Regions from separate parts of the Caproicibacterium sp. XB2 genome, predicted to be linked through region 1. Evidence: riboswitches for the same ligand, from Rfam matches in the RefSeq annotation. Region 1 holds a riboswitch; each other region holds the start of a gene.
The links. A riboswitch is a leader RNA that binds a small molecule or an ion and turns the genes downstream of it on or off. The one in region 1 is predicted to bind thiamine pyrophosphate.
Positions count from the first base shown of each region.

Region 2: linked by a shared signal. The riboswitch ahead of ACIHKT_RS01760 (MTH1187 family thiamine-binding protein) and the one ahead of thiM (hydroxyethylthiazole kinase) in region 1 are both predicted to bind thiamine pyrophosphate.
Region 3: linked by a shared signal. The riboswitch ahead of thiD (bifunctional hydroxymethylpyrimidine kinase/phosphomethylpyrimidine kinase) and the one ahead of thiM (hydroxyethylthiazole kinase) in region 1 are both predicted to bind thiamine pyrophosphate.

Region 1 covers NZ_CP173227.1:1,599,302-1,606,078, forward strand. Annotated here, with positions in the region: gene ACIHKT_RS07995 (PTS transporter subunit IIC) at 1-881, shown strand, start outside; gene thiE (thiamine phosphate synthase) at 962-1,603, opposite strand; gene thiM (hydroxyethylthiazole kinase) at 1,590-2,411, opposite strand; TPP riboswitch at 2,488-2,596, opposite strand; gene ACIHKT_RS08010 (NlpC/P60 family protein) at 2,734-4,089, shown strand; gene ACIHKT_RS08015 (C40 family peptidase) at 4,238-5,059, opposite strand; gene ACIHKT_RS08020 (serine hydrolase) at 5,056-5,850, opposite strand; gene ACIHKT_RS08025 (peptide ABC transporter substrate-binding protein) at 6,033-6,777, opposite strand, start outside.
Region 2 covers NZ_CP173227.1:382,822-389,598, reverse strand. Annotated here, with positions in the region: gene ACIHKT_RS01795 (ABC-2 transporter permease) at 1-524, opposite strand, end outside; gene ACIHKT_RS01790 (ABC transporter ATP-binding protein) at 521-1,375, opposite strand; gene ACIHKT_RS01785 (GntR family transcriptional regulator) at 1,383-1,757, opposite strand; gene ACIHKT_RS01780 (hypothetical protein) at 1,906-2,796, shown strand; gene ACIHKT_RS01775 (ABC transporter ATP-binding protein) at 2,867-3,610, opposite strand; gene ACIHKT_RS01770 (ABC transporter substrate-binding protein) at 3,622-4,677, opposite strand; gene ACIHKT_RS01765 (ABC transporter permease) at 4,731-5,513, opposite strand; gene ACIHKT_RS01760 (MTH1187 family thiamine-binding protein) at 5,482-5,790, opposite strand; TPP riboswitch at 5,908-6,020, opposite strand; gene ACIHKT_RS01755 (penicillin-binding transpeptidase domain-containing protein) at 6,080-6,777, opposite strand, start outside.
Region 3 covers NZ_CP173227.1:242,975-249,751, reverse strand. Annotated here, with positions in the region: gene recG (ATP-dependent DNA helicase RecG) at 1-1,211, shown strand, start outside; gene ACIHKT_RS01145 (hypothetical protein) at 1,238-1,549, shown strand; gene cytX (putative hydroxymethylpyrimidine transporter CytX) at 1,609-2,781, opposite strand; gene thiD (bifunctional hydroxymethylpyrimidine kinase/phosphomethylpyrimidine kinase) at 2,778-3,587, opposite strand; TPP riboswitch at 3,763-3,869, opposite strand; gene lexA (transcriptional repressor LexA) at 3,997-4,590, opposite strand; gene ACIHKT_RS01125 (M23 family metallopeptidase) at 4,923-5,735, shown strand; gene ACIHKT_RS01120 (hypothetical protein) at 6,012-6,443, shown strand; gene spoIIID (sporulation transcriptional regulator SpoIIID) at 6,498-6,761, opposite strand.

The DNA.
Region 1 (6,777 bases):
TTGCCTCCGCCATGAGTGGACCGGCTATGGCCGTTGCAATCGGTTATGCTCTGCATTGTCCGCCGCTGGTTCTGTTCTCCCTCATCGCAGTAGGCTTTGCTTCCAACGCACTGGGTGGAGCCGGCGGACCGCTGGCGGTGCTGTTCGTTGCTATTATCGCTTCGGAAGTCGGCAAGGCAATTTCGCATGAAACGAAAGTGGACATTCTTGTCACGCCGCTGGTGACAATCGGCGTGGGCGTGGTGCTGTCGTGGTGGTGGGCACCCGCACTGGGCGCGCTGGCCATGAAGATGGGCACGCTCATTATGTGGGCCACCAACCTGCAGCCGTTCCTGATGGGGATTGTCGTATCTGTACTGGTGGGCATTGCGCTGACGCTGCCCATTTCTTCGGCGGCCATTTGCGCGGCGCTGTCCCTCACCGGACTGGCTGGCGGTGCTGCTGTAGCAGGCTGCTGTGCCCAAATGGTCGGTTTTGCCGTGATGTCCTTCCGTGAAAACCGCTGGGGCGGGCTGGTTTCGCAGGGAATCGGCACCTCTATGCTGCAGATGGGCAACATTGTACGGAACCCGCGTATTTGGATTGCGCCCATTGTCACTTCGGCCATTACCGGACCGATTGCAACCTGTTTGTTCCATTTGCAGATGAACGGCACGCCGGTTTCTTCCGGCATGGGAACCTGTGGCTTTGTCGGACAGATTGGTGTTTACACCGGCTGGGTAAAGGATATCGCCGCAGGCACCAAAGCCGCCATTACCGACATGGACTGGGCTGGCCTGTTCCTCATCAGCTTTATCCTGCCCGCTGTGTTGTGCCCGCTTATCAATTACTTCTGCCGCAAAGCTGGCTGGGTGAAGGACGGCGACATGAAGTTAACCTGACAGAATACTTCTTATAGAATAAAGAAGCCGGACGTTCCGCGGAATTTTTCCCGCCCGAACGTCCGGCTTTTGATTGTTTTTTAGCCGCTGACCATTTTCGCCGAAAGGGCCTTCAGCTTTCGGCAGGCCGCCGTGATATCCGGGCTTCCAAAAACAGCAGACACAATGGACACACCGTCCACGCCGGTGCCCGCAAGCTGCATGAGGTTATTTTCCTTTATGCCGCCGATAGCCACCACCGGAATATGCACCGTTTGGCAGATGGCAATCAGCGTCTGCCGGCTGACCGGCGCGGCGTCCTCTTTGGTCGCGGTGGAAAACACCGCGCCGACGCCCAGATAATCAGCACCCGCCTGCTCGGCGCATACAGCCTCCTCAACGGTTCCGGCAGATACACCGAGAATCATACGTTCCCCCACCCGACGGCGGACTTCCTGTGCGGCCATGTCCTGTTGACCAACGTGAACACCGTCTGCGCCACAGCGCAGGGCAACTTCTACATTGTCATCTATCAGGAACGGCACACCGTACTGATGGCACAGCTTTTGAATTTGTACCGCTTCCTCATAAAAAGCCTCGGCTGGCAATTCCTTTTCCCGCAGCTGCAGGCAGGTAATGCCGCCCTTCAGCGCGTCCTCCACCTGCTGATACAGGGTTTCTTTTCCCACCCATGCACGGTCTGTAACCGCGTACAGAAGCATTGTTTTTTTATCGCACTTCATATTTGGCGCCGCCCTCCAGTGTTTTTCCGTCCAGGTTATACACTTCATCTATGATATAATTCCGGTAAGTCGCGTTGCCGTCACGGGCGGAAAGCCGGTTACGTGCCCGCTCGCCGCACAGCCCCATAGCTGCAATGGCAGCGGCGGCAGCCTCCAGCGGCGTTTCCGGATTGGCGGCAGCATAGGCGGCAGTCATTGCGCTGAGCATACAGCCGGTGCCAGTGACGCGGCTCATCATTGGATGACCGTTGCGGATAACATATGCCCGGTCCGCATCCGCCGCAATGTCTATGGCACCGGTCGCCGCCACAACACAGCCTGCCTTTGCCGCGAAAGCTTTAAGAAACGCCACCGCATGGTCCAAGTTTTCCTCGGTAACCGTATCGGCAATGTCCGCGTCCACGCCCTTTGTGGTGCCGCGCCCCAGCGCCAGCGTCTTAATTTCGGAAACGTTGCCGCGGATAATGGCAAACCGCACTTCCTGCAGAAGCCGCAGGGCCGTTTCGGTGCGAATGCGGGACGCACCGGCGGCAACGGGGTCCAGCACAACCGGATGACCGCATTGATTTGACTTTTTGCCGGCGGCGAACATTGCCCGGCGGGTGTCCTCGTTCAGGGTGCCGATATTGATATTGAGCCCGCCGCAGATGGCAGTGATTTCCTCCACCTCTGAAGCATCATCGGACATGATGGGCGAGCCACCGCAGGCCAGCACGGTATTGGCACAGTCATTAACGGTAACATAATTCGTAATATTGTGTACCAGCGGTGCTTTGGTACGCACGTTCTCAAGCATTTCTCCAAACATACGGAATTCCTCCTGTTTTTGATAAGATGTCCGCAGGAACAGAAAAAGCGGAGGAACCCAAAATGGGCTCCTCCGCCAGAAAATCCGACTCGTTTCCTGCGTTGGCATTGTCCACATCAGGTTCTAGGGTCGAAGCGGCAGCGCTTCCTCTCAGCCTGGCGGTCCAAGCTCCCCTGCAGGCAGATTTCTTCTGCCGTACTTTTATTATAACGGCCTGTCCGCCTCTTTGCAAGTCAGTCCTTTTTCATCTTTTTGGCTTGACGAAAGATTATGTAAATCTTATAATAGATAGAATGATACTATCAGTAAAGAAGGATGATATATGGATAAACACGCTCGTATTCGGACCCGTATTCTCGCAGTTGCGCTGGCTGCCGCCTGTGTAACCGCTTTCACACCCGTGCCGTCCTACGCTGTGGGCGACGTGGACACTATGAAAAGCGAACAGGCGCAGTATGCTGCCCAACAGCAGAAAAACGACAGTGAACTTGCTTCCCTTCGCAGTGACAAAAGCCAAAAAGAAGCCTACGGTGCTGCTTTGCAGTCCCAGCTGGAAACCATTGAGGAGCAGATTAACAGCTGCTCTAACCAGATGACTGACCTCGACCTGCAAATGCAGCAGGCGCAGGACACCATCTCCGCCAAACAGAAGCAGATAGACGCTGATACTCGGAAACTGAAGCAGCGCCTGTGTGCCCTGTACATGACCGGCGGTGCAGGCAACCTGCAAATTCTGCTTTCCGCATCGGACACTTCTGACCTTTCGGACAAGGCCGAAGCTATTTCCGTGGTAACACAGCATGATACCACACTCATTAACCGGCTGAAATCCGAAAAGGAAGCGGTCAAACAGGCAAAGGACACCATTTCCACCAAGCGCCAGCAGGCAGCCAAAGTAAAGGAAAGCTATAGCGGCAAACAGCAGCAGCTTTCCAGTACATTGAGTGAAACAAACCAGTTTCTGAAAGACATCGGTCAACAGGAAGTGGACCTGCAGGACCAAAACGCTTCTCTGGACGTAAAGGCGGCCAAGCTTTCCGCCTCTATCGCTTCATGGCAGCAGACACAGCAGGCAGCAGCCAGCTCCACCGACAACACTGCCGGCAAGAGTGCGGACAGCCCGTCCAGCGGCTCCGCTTCCAGTTCCTCCTCTGCTGCCAGCAGTTCTACAGCAGACAGTACAAGCCCCGCCGCCAGCAGTGCCACGCACAGCAGTGCCAGCCGCCAGTCCAGCAATTATTCTTCCCGCGGTCGCTCTTCTGTTGCCAGCAGTACATCGTCTGCCAGCCATTCCTCCTCTTCGTCCTCGTCTTCTTTTTCCAACCTGATTGGCGAAGCGGAAAAGCACCTCGGCACGCCTTATGTAATGGGCGGCTACAGTCCGAGCGGCTTTGACTGCAGCGGCTTTGTTTGCTGGGTATTTAGCCACTGCGGCTACAATCTGTCCCGCACCACGGCACAGGGCATTTATGACCAGTGCCAGAAAATCTCCGTTTCCGAAGCACGGCCGGGCGACATTGTGTTCTTCACCGGCACCTACAGCTGCGGTGAGACCATTACCCATGTGGGTATTTACACCGGCAGCGGAACGATGATTCACGCTGGCAGCCCCGTTCAGTATTCCAGTATTGATACCTCTTACTGGCGGCAGCACTTCTATGCTTTCGGTCGTCTGTAAACCGTACATAATAGTAGTACCAAAACGGCAGGACATCAAATATGTCCCGCCGCTTTTTTGTCTATTTTCTCCAGCCGCCGTAAGATAGAAGAAGATGCCCCTTACAAGGCAGGAACCGCCGCGGGCTCCTGTGCTGTAAGGGACATTTTTAGTATGGAAACGCGCTGCCAATGGCGGTGATACTCTCCGCAAGGTCTTGACGGCAGCGGCTGCTGCGTGGGTCCAAACTGTTCACGGTTACGCAGCTGTCCCCTTTGTGGCCGGTGGCATGGACGATTTTCCCACTGCCGAGATACATGGCAACATGGCCGGGAAAATACAGCAAGTCCGCCGGCCGTATCTCCTCCTCGGGAATTTCGTGTACCGGAAAGCCCTCCTTTATCTCCGCATCACGCCAAATGGTAATGCCGTTCAGCTGGAACGCCATCTGCACAAGACCGGAGCAGTCAATGCCAAACGGGCTTTTGCCGCCCCACCGATACTGTGTGCCAAGGTAGGAAAGCGCCGATGCCGTTACGCAGGCACGCAGGTCTGCCTCCGGTACGCCGGCCGTTTCCGGCAGCGCAGCAAGGAAGCAAGCGGGCAGCCATCCGGTAATTCCTTCCGGCAGGCAGACCTGCTGCCAGCCGTCCCGTTCATCTGTATCGGTCAGGCCTACTACACAGCCGCGTACCAGCGTGCGCACGCACATTCCCTGCACCCGCGGCCGAGACAGCACATCTGCCGCGGCCTGTACGACAACACGTTTCGGGGCATCATCCCAAATACTGCGACTGTTCAGCGCACGCATATCTCCCTTTGCTGCCCATCCGCGGTAGCCATAAGAAGTTTCCACCCGATACCATTCTCCGCGCCGTTCCAACACACGTGCGGCAGTTCCACACAGCGCCTGGTCCACACGCTCCATATCATCTGGACTGCGAAACAAGTCGGTCACGCCGCGCAGGAAAATACTATTTATACCATTCATACTGCCGCCCCTTTCAAATAATCCACCAACATACGGAACAAGCGTCCCAAAAGCTGCTGATTTTCTCGATTAGAGGAACCGTCCGTTGCAAACAGGCCAAAAAAGTAGGTGTGGCCGTTCAGAAACAGCAGGCCTGTGTCGTGGTCCAGGCCCCGCAGTTCTCCGGTTTTGTGGGCAGCCTGCAGCGGCTCCCAAATATACCGAAACGCCACTGTTTTGTCCTGCTGACGGGAAAGCAGGGAAAGCGCATAGCTGCACAGCTGCGGCGTTAAAATGGTCTTCTGTGCCAGTGCCCGATAGGTACACAGCATATCGCGCGGGCTGGTGTAGTTGTTGCGGCCCTGCCGCACGGCGTTGTGGTCCAGCATTTTTCGCTGCAGTGAGGTATCTGTCAGGTGCAGCACCTCGCTGCTGTAGCGGTTGACGGCATCCATACCGACCAGCCGAATCATCAGATTCGTTGCGGTATTATCGCTGATACAAACCATCCAGTACAAAAGCTCTTCCAAAGAGGCCGCCGCAACCGGACGGTCAAAAGCGGTGCTGTCCGGCAAAATGTCTGCCGGCGCGATGGATACCATGTCCTGCAGGTTCCGTTTGCCCTGCCGCACTTCGTCCAGCACCGTCAGCAAAATCTGTGTTTTAATGGTGCTGGCCGAAACCAACCGCCGCTGCTCCCCAAAAGCAAGCAGTGGCTGGCGCCCGGCAATGTCCTGTACCAGCACCGAAACATTTGCCGCCGCATCTTCTATGAGTGCTGCGGTTTTTTTCTGTAAAGTCTCCAGCTGCATAAAAATTGAGCTCCTTCCCTATGTGCAGCCCCACGGTTGGCAGGGCTTTTCTCCTACTGTTTTACCGCATTTTTCGCATTCTGTCCACTGCCGCAGCACAGCAAAAGGGCCTGCCGGCCGGTGCAGGTGCGCGCGGCAGCAGGTCCTTTCGCTTATTGTATAAAGTAAAACTGGAATAGCCTTCAGCTGACTTTTGCTCCGTCACATAGGTCAATGTCCTGGAATGCGGTGCGTGTGAGGCCGGTGAACTTACCAGATGTAACATAGCACTGTGCCTTAAAGTACAGCGGGTAAATAGGGCAGTCGTCCATCATCAGCTTTTCGGCCTGAATGAGGATATTCTGCCGTTTGGCGGCGTCCGCCTCCGCAGTAGCCTGCTGGATTAAGGTATCATACTGCTTACTGCTGTATTTGCCGTTATTGTTGCCGTTTGTGGTCACCAGTGTATCCAGATAGGTCATGGGGTCGTTGTAGTCCGGGAACCAGTTGGTCAGCACCATGTCGAAATCACCGGCGCTCATGGCAGCGAAACGGGACTTAGAGGGCATAGGCTTCAGCTCAACGGTAATGCCGAGGGCGTCGCTCCACTGCTGCTGCAGGTAAGCTGTTATTTTCTGTGTTTTACTGTCATCACTGGAAACAAGTGGAATCTTCAGGTCGTTCTTGGAAAGGCCGGTTTCTTTCAGGCCATCCTCAAACAGTGCTTTGGCCTTTGCCTTGTCATAGCCGGCTATGACTGTGCCGCGGGCTTTGTCGTAGCTGCCGTTTGCACCGGCAATGGCGGTAGGCACCACGCCGGTAGCCGCTGTGGAACCATCCTTCAGCACATTGGTGCACATTTTGGCGGTATCCAGTGCCATGCCGAGGGCCTTGCGAATTTTAGCATTGTTCAAACCAAGCTTGGTACGCTTGACATTGTACTCCAGA
Region 2 (6,777 bases), 780 kb from region 1:
AGATTTGTCAAAGACGGCTTCGCGAGGGACTGTTTTTCCGCCATATAGAAAAAGAAACCCAAAGCGCCAAAGATAACAAAGAAAATAATCATAAAGAGCATCCGGCCTTTTTCCACACCCATAGAAATCAGCATGGGTGTCTGGATTGCCAGCAGGACCAGTGCCATACAAATACTGGCCAATACGGTTATTCCAAAATCTTCAAACGCATTGCTGTGGGTAACGATGCTTTTAACAGCAGTGACAGTCGCTGAAAACGCCGCGGCAATGCCGACACCGCAGTATCCCATAACATACTTGCTTAAAACAACATCTCTGGGTGAATAGGGCATCATACGCACCAATGTGTCCCATTTGGAACGTTCATCATAAGCCATGGCACTAATCGGCAGCATGGCCGCATACAGAATGGCAAAAACCGTCATGGTGACATTGGGAATCAGCGAGAAAAACAAAATGAGTATCAGAAAAACTTTCATCTGTTTTGTAATAACATACCAATCTTTCAGCATTAGCGCGCTCATATCCGGTGCTCCTTTCTTCCCAGAAAAACAATAATGTCTTCGATACTGATGTGCTCTGCCTTGACACCGGCGGGCAAACGGTCCCGCAGGACCATTGCTTCCACACCGTAGTCACTGATGCGCACACCGCCCTGAACCGCACCTGCCGGAAGGTGCTCCAGCTCTTCCCGCGTACCATTTACCAAACCGTAGGTTTCCAGCAGACGGTCCTTCTCCTCGCAGAACAGCAGCTTTCCCTGATGCAAAAAAGCAATGTAATCACATAGTTTTTCCAAGTCACTGACAATGTGGGAGGACATCAGAATCGAATGATCCTTGCTGCGGGTAAAGTCATTAAAAATATCCAGAATTTCATCACGGGCAATCGGGTCCAGTCCGCCGGTCGCCTCATCCAGCACCAGCAGCTTTGGGTGATGGGACAGCGCCACGGCAATGGCGAGCTTCATCTTCATGCCGCGCGAAAAATCCTTAAACTGCTTTTTGTCTGGCAAATTGAATTTTTTTAGGTATGTGCTGTACTGCGCTTCGTCCCAATGGGCAAACGTGCGCTTCATCACCTGATTCACCTGCCGTGCGTTCAGCACTTCCGGAAAATTCGCTTCATCCATCACCACACCAATATCCTGCTTAACCGCATAAAACTGAGGTGTACGGTTGTCTACGCCCAGCACGGTTACCTCTCCGCTATCCCGCGGTATCGTATTCATCAATAGGCGAATGGTGGTACTTTTTCCGGCGCCGTTTTCACCAATCAGTCCCAGAATGCTGCCGGACGGCAGACTGAAGCTGACATTGTCCAGCGCAAAGTCCGCATAGTTTTTGGTAAGGCCATGTAGTTTCAAAGCGTCCATTGTCTGTTTACTCCTTTTTCAGTGTCTGATAAATTTCCAGCAGTTCGCTGTCGCTCAGTCCGCATTCCCGGGCAAGCGCTTGTGTCCGCAGCAGCAGCGCGTAAAGCTGCTCCAGCTTTTCCTTTGGCGGCGGCTGCGGCAGCGTTTTTTTTGCGACGAAGCAGCCTTTTCCCGCCACTGTGTATAGGAACCCCTCCCGCTCCAGCTCCTCATAGGCATGCTTGGTGGTAATTACACTAATGCGCAGGTCCTTTGCCAGCGAACGAATAGAGGGCAGCATTTCATTGGGGTGCAGGCTGCCGGAACGTATCTGTCTCTTGATTTGAATACATATCTGACTGTAAATAGGCCGATTTCCTGTGCGATCCACCCATAGTTTCAAGTGCGCCCCCCCTGTTCATATCTGTATATGCACAGTATACACAGTCCAGCATTAGCTGTCAAGCGAACTTCACAGAAAAGTACCATTTTCTTTTCTGCCCTTCTATGCTATACTGTGAAAGCAAAACAATGCAGAAGGAGTGAAAAGCATGAAATGGGGCAAAAAAAGTCAAGAGGACCCCTCTATGAATGATACACAATACATTCCCACCCATTCCCGCGGCACTAGAAGTCAACACAGCGATGGAAACGGGCAGAACTATCCGCCCTATCCGGAAGACGACCGAAACTACGATGACCGCACTTATCCGGACGACCGAAGCTACGATGACCATGCTTATCCGGACGACCGAAGCTACGACGACCGTGCTTATCCGGACGACCGAAGCTACGACGACCGCGCTTATCCGGACGACCGAAGCTACGATGACCGCGCTTATCCGCAGGACAGCGATGATGGTTACGATAACTATTATGAGGACCAGCGTCAGCCAGTCGCCGATCCCGGCAGAGGAAACCGGCCTATGTGGCTGATTGGTGTGATTGTCGCTGTGATTGTGGTTGCATTGCTGTTCGCTGTTCTGGGACATTCCTGCGGTGCGTCCGGTACAGCATCTTCCGAAACGTCCTCTGCCAGTGTATCTTCCGCTGTCAGCGATAACGCAGACAGCATCGCTGACCAGGACAACGGTGGTCAGCAGGCCGACAACAATACCGGCACTGCCAGCCGCCGCCGAGCCAGCGAAGACAAAACGAACGGCGGTCAAAATAATACCGGAAATACTCAAAATAACAACGGCGGCACCTCAGCCAGCCGCTCCTCTCGCCACAGCAGCACCACACAGGGCGGTTCTTCCTCTAAAAAACAGCCTTCGGTGGAAAGCAGCAAAGCACCAGAAAGCACTGTTTCGGAAAAACCTGAAAGTCAAACATCTGAAGCTCCCGCTTCCAGCACAGAACCGGAGCAGCCTTCCCAAACTGCTTCCGCTACAGGCGGGAATACACAGAATGCCAATCATGCAGACAACGATACCAACTGAGCAGGAAAATCCGAAACAAAGAAACGAAACCGTATGAAAAAACGCGCTGCCAAAAAGCAGCGCGTTTTCTTTATATCTTGAGGTAATCAATAATTTTACGTTTGTAGTCAAGAAAGGTATTGCTCAGCAGGAACTCCCGTGTGCGTGGGCGCGGAACCGTAATTGGCATTTCCGCGATAATATGCCCCGGCCTTCCAGACAGAATATAGACACGGTCAGAAAGCAAAATGGCCTCATCTATATCGTGCGTAATGAACAGCGTGGAAAGCTCTATCTTCTGCATGACATTCAAGTACCATGTGTGCATGGCATCCTTTGTGATGGTATCCAACGCTGAAAAGGGCTCGTCCAGCAAAGCGACGCCTTCACTGCCCAGATAGGTGCGCAGCAGGGCGGCACGCTGACGCATACCACCAGAAAGCTGTGCCGGCCACTTTTTTTGTGTGCCCTCCAGCCCAAATTCCGCAAAATACGCACCTGCCTTTTGGCGGGCTTCTTTTTTAGGCATTCCGTGCAGGATAAGTGGCAGCGCCGTATTGTCCACCACTGTATGGTACGGCAGCAGCAGATCTTTCTGCAGCATATAAGAAACATGGCCGGCGTAACCGGTGATTTCCTTTCCTTTCAGGAATACATGGCCGCAGTCGGGCAGCATCAGTCCGGAAATGATATTAAACAGTGTCGTTTTCCCGGCACCGCTAACACCCAGCAGGCTGACAATTTCCTGGTCCCGCAGCTCGATACTTACGTCTTCCAAAATTTTAGTGCCGTCATAGCTTTTGGAAATGCCTTTTGCGGTCAGTTTTGTTTCCATAAGGCCGCTCCTTACTTACCGAGGTAATCATTTGAGAAACCGGTATTTGCCGGAATTTCCTTACTGATAAGTTTGTTCTGATACAGCCACTTATAGAAAGCATTCCAGCGGGAAGGTGTAATATAGCCCCACTGGCTGGCATCTGCCTGGTACTGATTTTTCAGCCATTCCTGGCTCTTATAAATCAGCTTTTCATTGCTCTTTAGGTCCGGCACCTGCTGAATAAGAATCTTTGCGGCGGCATCCGGGTCTTTAATGGCGTATTCATAGCCTTTCTTGCAGGCGGCCATAAACTTTTTGGCGGTTTCCGGCTCTTTTTTCAGGAAAGCGTTGTTGGCAATAATGACTGGTGTGTAGCAGTCTAATACGGGGTCAATATCTTTGAAGGCAAAGAAGTTCAGCTTAACGCCTTTTACTTCACCGGCAATGCCATCCCAGCCATAATAAATCCACGCTGTGTCGGCATTGGTCTGAATCTGCACGATAGAGTTGTCACCGGAAGGAACCATTTTCACTTTGGAATAATCGCCACCGTCTTTGTTGACGATGTACTTAACCATGCCTTTTTCCACCGGTGTATCCCACGTTGCGTAGGAATGGTTTGTCATATCTTTCGGGCGGGTGATATTTTTGCTCTTGACGGACGCAATACCGGAAGTATTATGCTGAATAATCGCCGCTACGGCGGTAATCGGCAGTGGGGTTGCAGAGGTCAGTGCGGAAGCCATATCCGTGTCCTGGAAACCAACACCAAACTGTGCGTTACCGGAACCAACCAATGCTGCGGTGCCGGACTCCGGCGGCTGTTCAATTTCCACGTCTAGGCCCGCATCTTTAAAATAACCCAGAGCCTGCGCCACATAAATGCCTGTATGGTCTGTATTCGGGGTATAGTCCAAAACGAATTTGATTTTCTCCAGCTTGCCGTCGGCCGCGGAAGAGGCAGCCGTACCGGAAGCTGTACCGGATGCAGCCGAGGATGCCGCACCGCCCGCGCAGGCAGTCATCGAAACAGCCATGGCGGCTGCCAATACACCGGCAATCAGGGATTTTCCAAACTTTTTCATATTTTCAGGAACTCCTTTTAGAACTCTATTGATGGAACGAATCGGAATCTGCTTCAGGCAGACTTTTCTTTCCGGCGTTTGCGGTCCCACGGCATGCACAGCCGCTGTACCACATCTACCAGTTTCATTAAAATTAGACTGATAATGGATACGAGGAAGATAACCGCAAACATGCGGTCGTAGGCATAGCTCTTTCGTACGCGCGTCATATATACGCCAAGGCCGGAGTTGCCGCCCAGCCACTCTGCCACAACCGCACCAATCACCGAATAGGAAACGCTGATGCGCAGGCCAGAAAAGAAGTTGTTAAGGGAACTTGGAATTTTTACATGGCAGAAAATCTGCCATCGGCTGCTGCCCATGGTACGCATCAGGTTAATCACGTCTGGGTCGGCACTATCAAATCCATTGAGCAGACCAACCGCAATGGGAAAGTAACAGGAAATGACAACCAGAACAATTTTCGGCGTCATATCATAACCGAGCCACAGCACCAGCAGCGGTGCAATAGCCACCGTCGGCACCGTTTGGGTTAAAATCAAAATTGGGTACAGGCTTTTCTTCACCAAGCGAAAACGGTCCATTAAAAAAGCTGAAAGAAATGCCAAAATTACCGCAATCAGCATGCCCCAAAATGTTTCCTGCAAAGACGTGGAGGCATTGTACATCAAAGACGAAAAGTCATCAATGAATGCCTGCACAACCTGCACCGGACTTGGCAGCATAAAGTTCGGCACAACATTAAAGGAAACAACCGACTGCCATACAATCAAAATGATAACGATGAGAAAAATTGGGGAGAGCTTATCTGTGATACTTTGTAACTTTCTGCGCAATCGTCAGGACCCCTCCCTGCGGCTTGTAGCTGATTTTTACGTAGGAAGCAACCTGCGGACAGCCCGCCTTAACGGCAATGTACTGGCACTGTTTCACAATCTCCATCAGCTGCTCATAGTCGCCTTCCATTGTGGTTTCAAACGGGCCAACATAATAATTAACGCCGGTGCTCTTAATATAAGCAATCACTTCGTCAACAATGCGGACAACCTCTTCGTCGGTACCGACCTGTGGCAGCACCTGAATGGCAACACTTGCGGGGAATTCTTCTTTCATTTTACAATCTCCTTCGTTTTTTGCAGAAATCTGCTGTAAAGAATAATAGGAAAAGTGATACCGGCCGAATAGGCAGCAAAAAGCCGCCTATACCCGGAAAAGGTACAGGCGGCGGCTAAAAACCCGATTGTATGTTACCTCCGCCGGTATTATCCGGATCAGGCCAAAGGGTCCGGAATTTCTCCCGTCTCAGCCAAGCCCCGTAAGGCCAAGCGCCCCATTTATAAGAACGGTTTTATTGTACAGCAGGAAAGCCATTTTGTCAAATCTTGTAGAAAAGGGACACCCGTTACTCCTTGTACTTTGCCGCTGCCGCCAGCAGGTCCCGCAGGATTGGTCCGGCAGAGTTAATGCCGAAAGAATCCGTGTGTTCCACAACCACTGCCGCAGCGTAAGGTGTGCTTTCATTGGATGAAAAAGCGACCATCCAGCCGTTATTCCCGCGGCCGCTGCCCAGTTCCGCTGTACCGGTCTTTGCGCACACGCTGTCGATGCCGTCAAAGGAATCATCACCGTAGGCAATCTTCACGTTGCCGCGCATATAGTTTTTCAACCGGCTGGCTACATCCGAGCTCATCAGCTGCTTGCCAGTCTTCACACTGCCAAACTTGTTTTTATCGGTCAGGTCACCGCTGACGCCTTTAATCACGCGCAGTTCCTGCGGGGAACCACCGTTGGCGATTGCCCCTAATAGACGCACCATATAGCCGGGGCTGACCTGGTCCGTATACTGTCCAGTGCCGGACCAGCCCAGCTGGTTTTTGCTTGCTTTACTCACATCATAGCTGCCCTTTGCTGCATTCAGTGTATCCACCGTATAACCAGAATTCACACCGAGCGCATTGGCTGCAGCGGTCATTTTATCTTTGCCCATTTCCATGGCAAGCGTTGCAAACGTGACATTACAGGAATTTGCGAACGCGTGCTGGAAGTTTTGCGTACCATGCTGCTCGCGGTTTGTACAGGTAATATCGTTGCCCTCTACCT
Region 3 (6,777 bases), 640 kb from region 1:
GCCTGCCCATGAACCGACTGATTCAAGGGGACGTCGGTTCCGGCAAAACAGCGGTCGCCGCAGCCTGCTGTTTTGTCGTTATCCAAAACGGCATGCAGGCTGTTTTAATGGCCCCAACGGATATTTTGGCACATCAGCATTTCGCATCTCTCTCCTCCCTGCTGGAACCCGCCGGCATTCATGTTGGGCTGCTGACTGGCTCCTTAAAAGCCAAGGAAAAAGGGCAGGTAAAGGCAGCTGCGGCGGACGGCAGCCTGCAGCTGCTGGTTGGCACCCATGCCCTGTTGACTAAAGATGTGCAGTTTCGAAAGCTCGCACTGGTCATTACAGATGAACAGCACCGCTTTGGTGTCGGTCAGCGAGAGGCTCTGGCAGAAAAATCCCAAAATCCACATGTGCTGGTGATGAGTGCCACACCGATTCCGCGCACGCTGGCCCTTATGATTTACGGAGACTTGGACATTTCCATTATTGACGAACTGCCGCCGGGCAGACAGACCATTCAGACCTACTGCATTGACAGCGGTAAACGGATACGTGCACTGCACTTTTTGCAAAAACACGTTCATCGGGGACGGCAGGCCTATATTATCTGTCCTGCTATCGATTCTGACAGCGATAAAGCCAGTGTGGAAACTTACACCTGCCGTCTGCGGCAGGTTCTACCGGACTGCCGCATTGGCAGCCTGCATGGCCGCATGAAAAGCAGCGAAAAGGAAAAAATCATGCAGGATTTCTCCGATGGCTGCATTGATATTCTGGTTTCCACAACTGTTGTGGAGGTTGGCGTAGACGTACCGAACGCGGTGGATATGCTGATTGAAAATGCGGAACAGTATGGTCTGTCCCAGCTTCATCAGCTGCGCGGCAGAGTCGGCCGCGGCAGCTACCAAAGCTACTGTATTTTAATTACCGACGCACAAAATGAAGAGGCCCGCGCACGTATGCGCGTCATGTGCGAAACCAGCAATGGATTTGTCATTGCGGAGCAGGACCTAAAGCTACGCGGTCCAGGCGACTTTTTTGGGCAGCGGCAGCACGGCCTTCCACAGCTGCAAATTGCCGACCTCAACAACGACCTTGACGTCCTAAAAGATGCACAGCAAACCGCCCGCTCCCTTCTGGAGGAAGACCCCGCACTGGAGGCACCAGCGCACCGCGGTCTGCGTGCGGAAGTGCGCCAGCTGTTCCGAAACATCAGTGAAACTTAGCCGTACAGAAAGGAAGTCATATAGGTATGGCAAATATAGACTATCATTCTTTTTGCGCACATTTTAAAGATGGGAAAGACATTCAAGAAGCAGGCTTCTACCTATTCAACGACCAGACCGAAACGGTTTGCTACCTCAAGTTCCTGCCGGAACGCAAAAATCCGTATTGGGTAAACAGTTGTGACGTACCGGACGGCGTATCCTTTCCGAGCCTTGAGGAACTGATGACTTCACGCATTTTTAACCGCAAATCGCTGCAGGAAAACTGGGATAATGTATATATGCTTTCGATAAATGGAATGCACCTGGAAGATTGGCGGGAAACACTGCAAACCTGATAGAACTGCAGAAAAAGGGGCTGCTGCAAAACGAAAACTTTGCAGCAGCCCCTTTCTGTTTAAGCTTTTTGCGTTATTTTTCTCTGCACGCTGCGGGCAGCAACACACAGCAGCAATGTGGCCGCCATATCCGGCAATGTACAGCCGACCGGCGTGTCCACACGCATCAGTACCCGATATAGGATAAATCCGGCCAACCAGACCACCGCATTCAGCACGTCCAGCCTGCTTTCTCCGCAGTTCCATTTCAGCAGGAAGAAATCTGCAATTTGCACCGCAACCATCGGCGCAAATACGGAACCGATTAAGTACAGAAAATCGGTAATATCATCCATCGGGAATAACATCGCGCAGACGGTGCCTACGGCTGTAACCAACATCGCCGCGTGCCTGCCATTTATCTTTTTGGACAGTGACTCCGCAGAAATACCGGCGCTCCATGCGTCAAGAAAGGTGGTCGTCACCGTAGAAAGAATCAAAATCAGCAGTGCCGCAATGCCCAATCCGGCTTTCACCATCATGGCGGCAATGTCTGCCTTTCCCGTTAGAATAGCCGCTCCCATGCCGATAATGTACATCCAGCAGCTGACCATTCCGTATACCACCGTACTGGTCAGCGTTGCGGCAAACGGGTGCTGCGCCTCACGCGTGTAGTCGGAAATCAGAGGCAGCCACGACAGCGGCATGGTGACTGCCAATTCCACCGCTGCGCCAAATGTCAAGTCCCCTTTGACTGCCGGTTCCGCCTGACCATCGCGGAAAATTACAGCACACAGAACAACCGTCAGCACCAGCAGTGCTGCCATGGCAATTTTATTAAGCCAGCCGAGGTTTTCCACACCGACGGCAATCCACACAAGGATAAGGCCGCCGATGACGAGGCACCATACCCATGCGCCGGTGCTAACGACACCGTTCGCAGCCAGCGCCCCGTCGTAAATCATAATTGCAGTCCAGCCCACCAACTGAAGAATATTTAGGAAAGCAAAAAACAAACAGCCGATTCTGCCAAAGCTCATTTGGACCGTGCCCATGGCACTGCGCCCGCTGCGTCCGCCAATCAGTCCAGCAAAGAACAGCATACAGCAGCCAATCAAATGCCCCAAAAGAATCGCCAGCAGTCCTTTTTGGAACCCCAGCGGCGCAAAATAAGTCCCCGTTAGGATTTCCGCAATGGACACGCCTGCGCCAAACCAAATGAGTCCGTTTTGAAAGGTCGAAGTTTTTTTCATCGGCGCGCTTCCTCATAATAGGCCGGCTTTAGGTCAAACGCATGGTCCATAGGACCGCTGCCCGCACCTAAATCCAGCATTGCGGCAAGCGCACCGGAAAGATACGTTTTTGCCTTGCAGACAGATGTATCCAAATCGTATCCTTTCGCAAGGTTCGCCGCAATGGCACTGGACAGCGTACAACCTGTCCCATGCGTGTTGGGGTTATCAATGCGCCTGCCCTCAAACCATTTGTATCCGCCGTCACGGTACAGGAGGTCATTGGCATCGTTCAGCCGATGTCCGCCCTTGCACAGCACCGCACAGGAATAGGTGCTGCCGATAACCGCCGCCGCCTTTTCCATGTCCTGCGGCGAAGTGATTTTTTGTCCGGACAAAACCTCGGCTTCCGGAATGTTTGGTGTCAGTACCGTCGCCAGCGGCAGCAGCTGTTCCTTCAGTATCGCTACAGCGTCATCTGAAATCAGCTTTGCGCCGCTTGTAGCTACCATAACGGGGTCCACCACAATGTTCTCCGCCTTGTAAAACCGCAGACGTTCCGCAATCGTTTCAATCAGCGCAGAAGAAGCGACCATACCAATTTTAACCGCGTCCGGCCGAATATCTGTAAAGACACTGTCAATCTGCTGTGCCAGGAACGACGAACCCACTTCAAAAATCCCCTGCACGCCGGTCGTGTTCTGCGCTGTCAAAGCCGTAATGGCGCTCATGGCAAATACGCCATTCATCGTCATGGTTTTGATATCCGCCTGAATACCGGCGCCACCGCTGGAATCGCTTCCGGCGATTGTTAATGCTGTCCTCATTTGTAATTACCCCTTTCCAGCATTTCATTTTGCGGCAGAAGGTGGTGCCCCCAATCTGCCAGCCGCAAAAGCCAGCCGTGAAAGCGGCGGTCTTTTGCTGGATATCCCATTTTTCTGTTCTGTGGGAACAAAGGCGGGCAAAAAGAAAAGCAGTGCCTGCAAAAGGCGCTGCCACAAACAATTCTTTCTTGTTCCCTACGTTGGCATTACCCAAATCAGGTGAAGGGTCAAAGCACTTTCGCTTACTCTCAGCCCACGTTTGTGAGCTCCCCACATATATTTTTAGTATATCGAATCATTTTCATCTTGTCAAGGCAAGCTGTTTATTGGTATTTCTCGTTGGATTGCTTCCGCGGCATAGAAAAAGCCAGCGCCTAAACAGCGCTGGCTTCTTGTTCAGATATTTTATTTAATAGTTGCGGTAGAGGGCAACCACCTTGCCGAGAATGGCAACTTCTTTGGTGTAAATCGGTTCAAAGTCCGGATTTTCTGGCTGCAGACGCACACGGCCGGGTTCCCGATAAAAGCGTTTAACGGTCGCTTCTCCATCTATCATTGCAATGACGATTTCGCCGTTTTCCGCTTCCGGTGTCTGACGGGCAATGACGATGTCATTATCTAATATGCCGGCATCCCGCATACTTTCTCCATGTACATGCAGGGCAAAATAGACATCATCTTCACTGCGTTTCGCCGGTGCATAGGGCACATGGCCTTCTGTATCCTCCACTGCCAAAATGGGCCGTCCCGCCGCGACCCTGCCGACAATAGGTACCTGCAGCACGGGAACAGAACGACTCTGCCCTGTCAGATGAATGGCCCGGTTCAGACCGGCATCCCGTGTGATAAGGCCCTCTTTTTCCAGTGTTTTTAAATGTGCATGTACGCTGGAAGTCGATTTTAAACCGGTTGCCGCGCAGATTTCCCGCACGGTAGGCGGCAGCCCAGTTTGTAGGCGGCTTTTCAGGTAGTCGTAAACTTTCTGCTGGCTTGCTGTAAGCATATTGTATTTCCTCTTTTCCTTTCGCCGCAAATAAGTATACCATAGAAAGGACAAAATCGCAAACGTTTGTTTGTAAACGGCGTAATGTTGTTATTCTTTATAAAACATTCACATACTATTAACAAATTTTGGGCTATAGCGCTGTATACTGAGTATGTAATCAAGAACAACGGAGCCGCACCGTTCACTTGATGTATGTTCTACCCTCCTCAATATACCCCTCAAGCTATTGAAAAAAACCGGGTGCCGCAGCCCGGTTTTTTTCTGTCTAAACTTCCTGTTTTGGTATATTTTCCTGCCGCAAGGCCATACTAGGGCTGGAGGTGGCAGGATTGAATACACAAGATTATAAAAAGCAGGAAGAACAGGAAAACGGAACAAGCACCGGATATCCATCCGGCGGCACAAACTCATCGCCCGGTAAAAAGCCCCCAAAAGGAAAGAAAGGGTTTTACATTGCACTGGTTATTTGCCTGACGGCAGTTACCGTGGCGGGATGGACAACCTACAGCAGTTTGCACAAGTACAAAAAAAGCACTTTGGATACACTGAACACCATTACGGAAAGCACCGTGTCTTCCCCACAAGAAAGCTTGCCGTCCGTTTCTTCACAGAGCGGCTGGGAAACGAGCAGTGTAACCAGTGAACCTGCCCAAAGCAGCCAGGCGGAAGCATCGGCAGCACCCGCTTCTTCCGCGGCAGCTGCGGCACAGCCGAAGTCTGCTGCGCCTGCTGCAGCTGCGCCTGCCGGTCTGCAGGAACCTGTACCGGATGCACCGGTACAGCACGCCTTCAGCGAAACACCGCTCTACTCGAAAACGATGCATGACTGGCGTGCACACGCCGGCATTGACCTGCGTGCCGCGAAAGGTACACCCGTATGCGCTGCGGCGGATGGCACTGTGCAGGCCGTGTCCGAACCGGAAGACTTTGGCGGTATGGTACAGGTTGTCCATGCAAACGGCCTGACTACCTGCTATTGTGGACTAACCGACATTTCTGTGCACAAAGGAGATACGGTCAAAGTTGGACATCAGCTTGGCAAGGTGGGAGAAATCCCCTGCGAAGCAGACGAGGCCCCCCACCTGCATTTTGCTGTTCAAAAAAGCGGCAAATTTCTAGACCCGGCAGACCTTTTAAAGTGACCGAAAAATTGTACTGCAACACAGCGCCGCAGATTCGGAGTTTCCCCGATTCTGTGGCTTTTTTAATTTGTTTACAGCTTCTTTATTTGAGTTGTTCCTACAATTATGGTATAATATAAAATAAAGAAGACATATTTGCCAAAAAATAAAAATCATTTGTGCTTTACTTGTTCATATAATATACACTCTTTGTTTCAACAGATTTTTTATTTGCATGATATACTAGCAACGCCATGTAAGAAGGGAATCCTCCCTTTCAGAAAGGAGTCCTGAGTTTTGGACAATAAGAAAGCGGTGCTTGTGTGTGTGACTGGTCAGCATGACTGTGACCGTCTGATTCACACTGGAAAATATATCGCGGAGAAACGCGGTGTGCCGCTGCAGGTGCTGAGCATCCAGTCCGCTGGGCTTGGCACACGCAAAGAATGTGAAGAACTGGAATATCTGCGGCAGGTTTCGAAAGAAGCAGATGCTGAAATGACTGTTTATTTTAATAAAGAGGCCGCCTATACAGCAGCGGCTTTCGCGCGGCAGGTGGGCGCTGTTCATATCGTGACCGGTATGGCAGAAAACACCTCCAATGGATTCATTGATGTACTGCACAGTCTTCTACCAAAAGTCCCTATTTCCATGGTAACGAAAGACAACAAAATACATAATATTTGTCCCCAAAATACCGAATGCGCACCACGAATGGTACGTGCCTGAACAGGCAATGACCGGCAGAAAGCTGACATGCTTTCCGCCGGTCATTTGTTTTTCTCACACTTTTTGTTGATTGAGCCGCTCATATTTTGCCTTGGTGGCAAGGCCGCCGCGGATGTGTCTTTGCGCTTTGTTGACCTGCAGGACCTTCTGGACTTTCTTATACAACTGACGGTCTATCTGCTCCAAACGTTTTGTCACATCTTTATGTACGGTGCTTTTGGAAACACCAAATTTTTTAGCAGCGGCACGAACGGTTGCTTTGTGTAAAACAATGTATTCCCCAAGCTCAACAGCTCTTTTCTCGACGATGCCTTTCATAAAACGCACCCTCCCG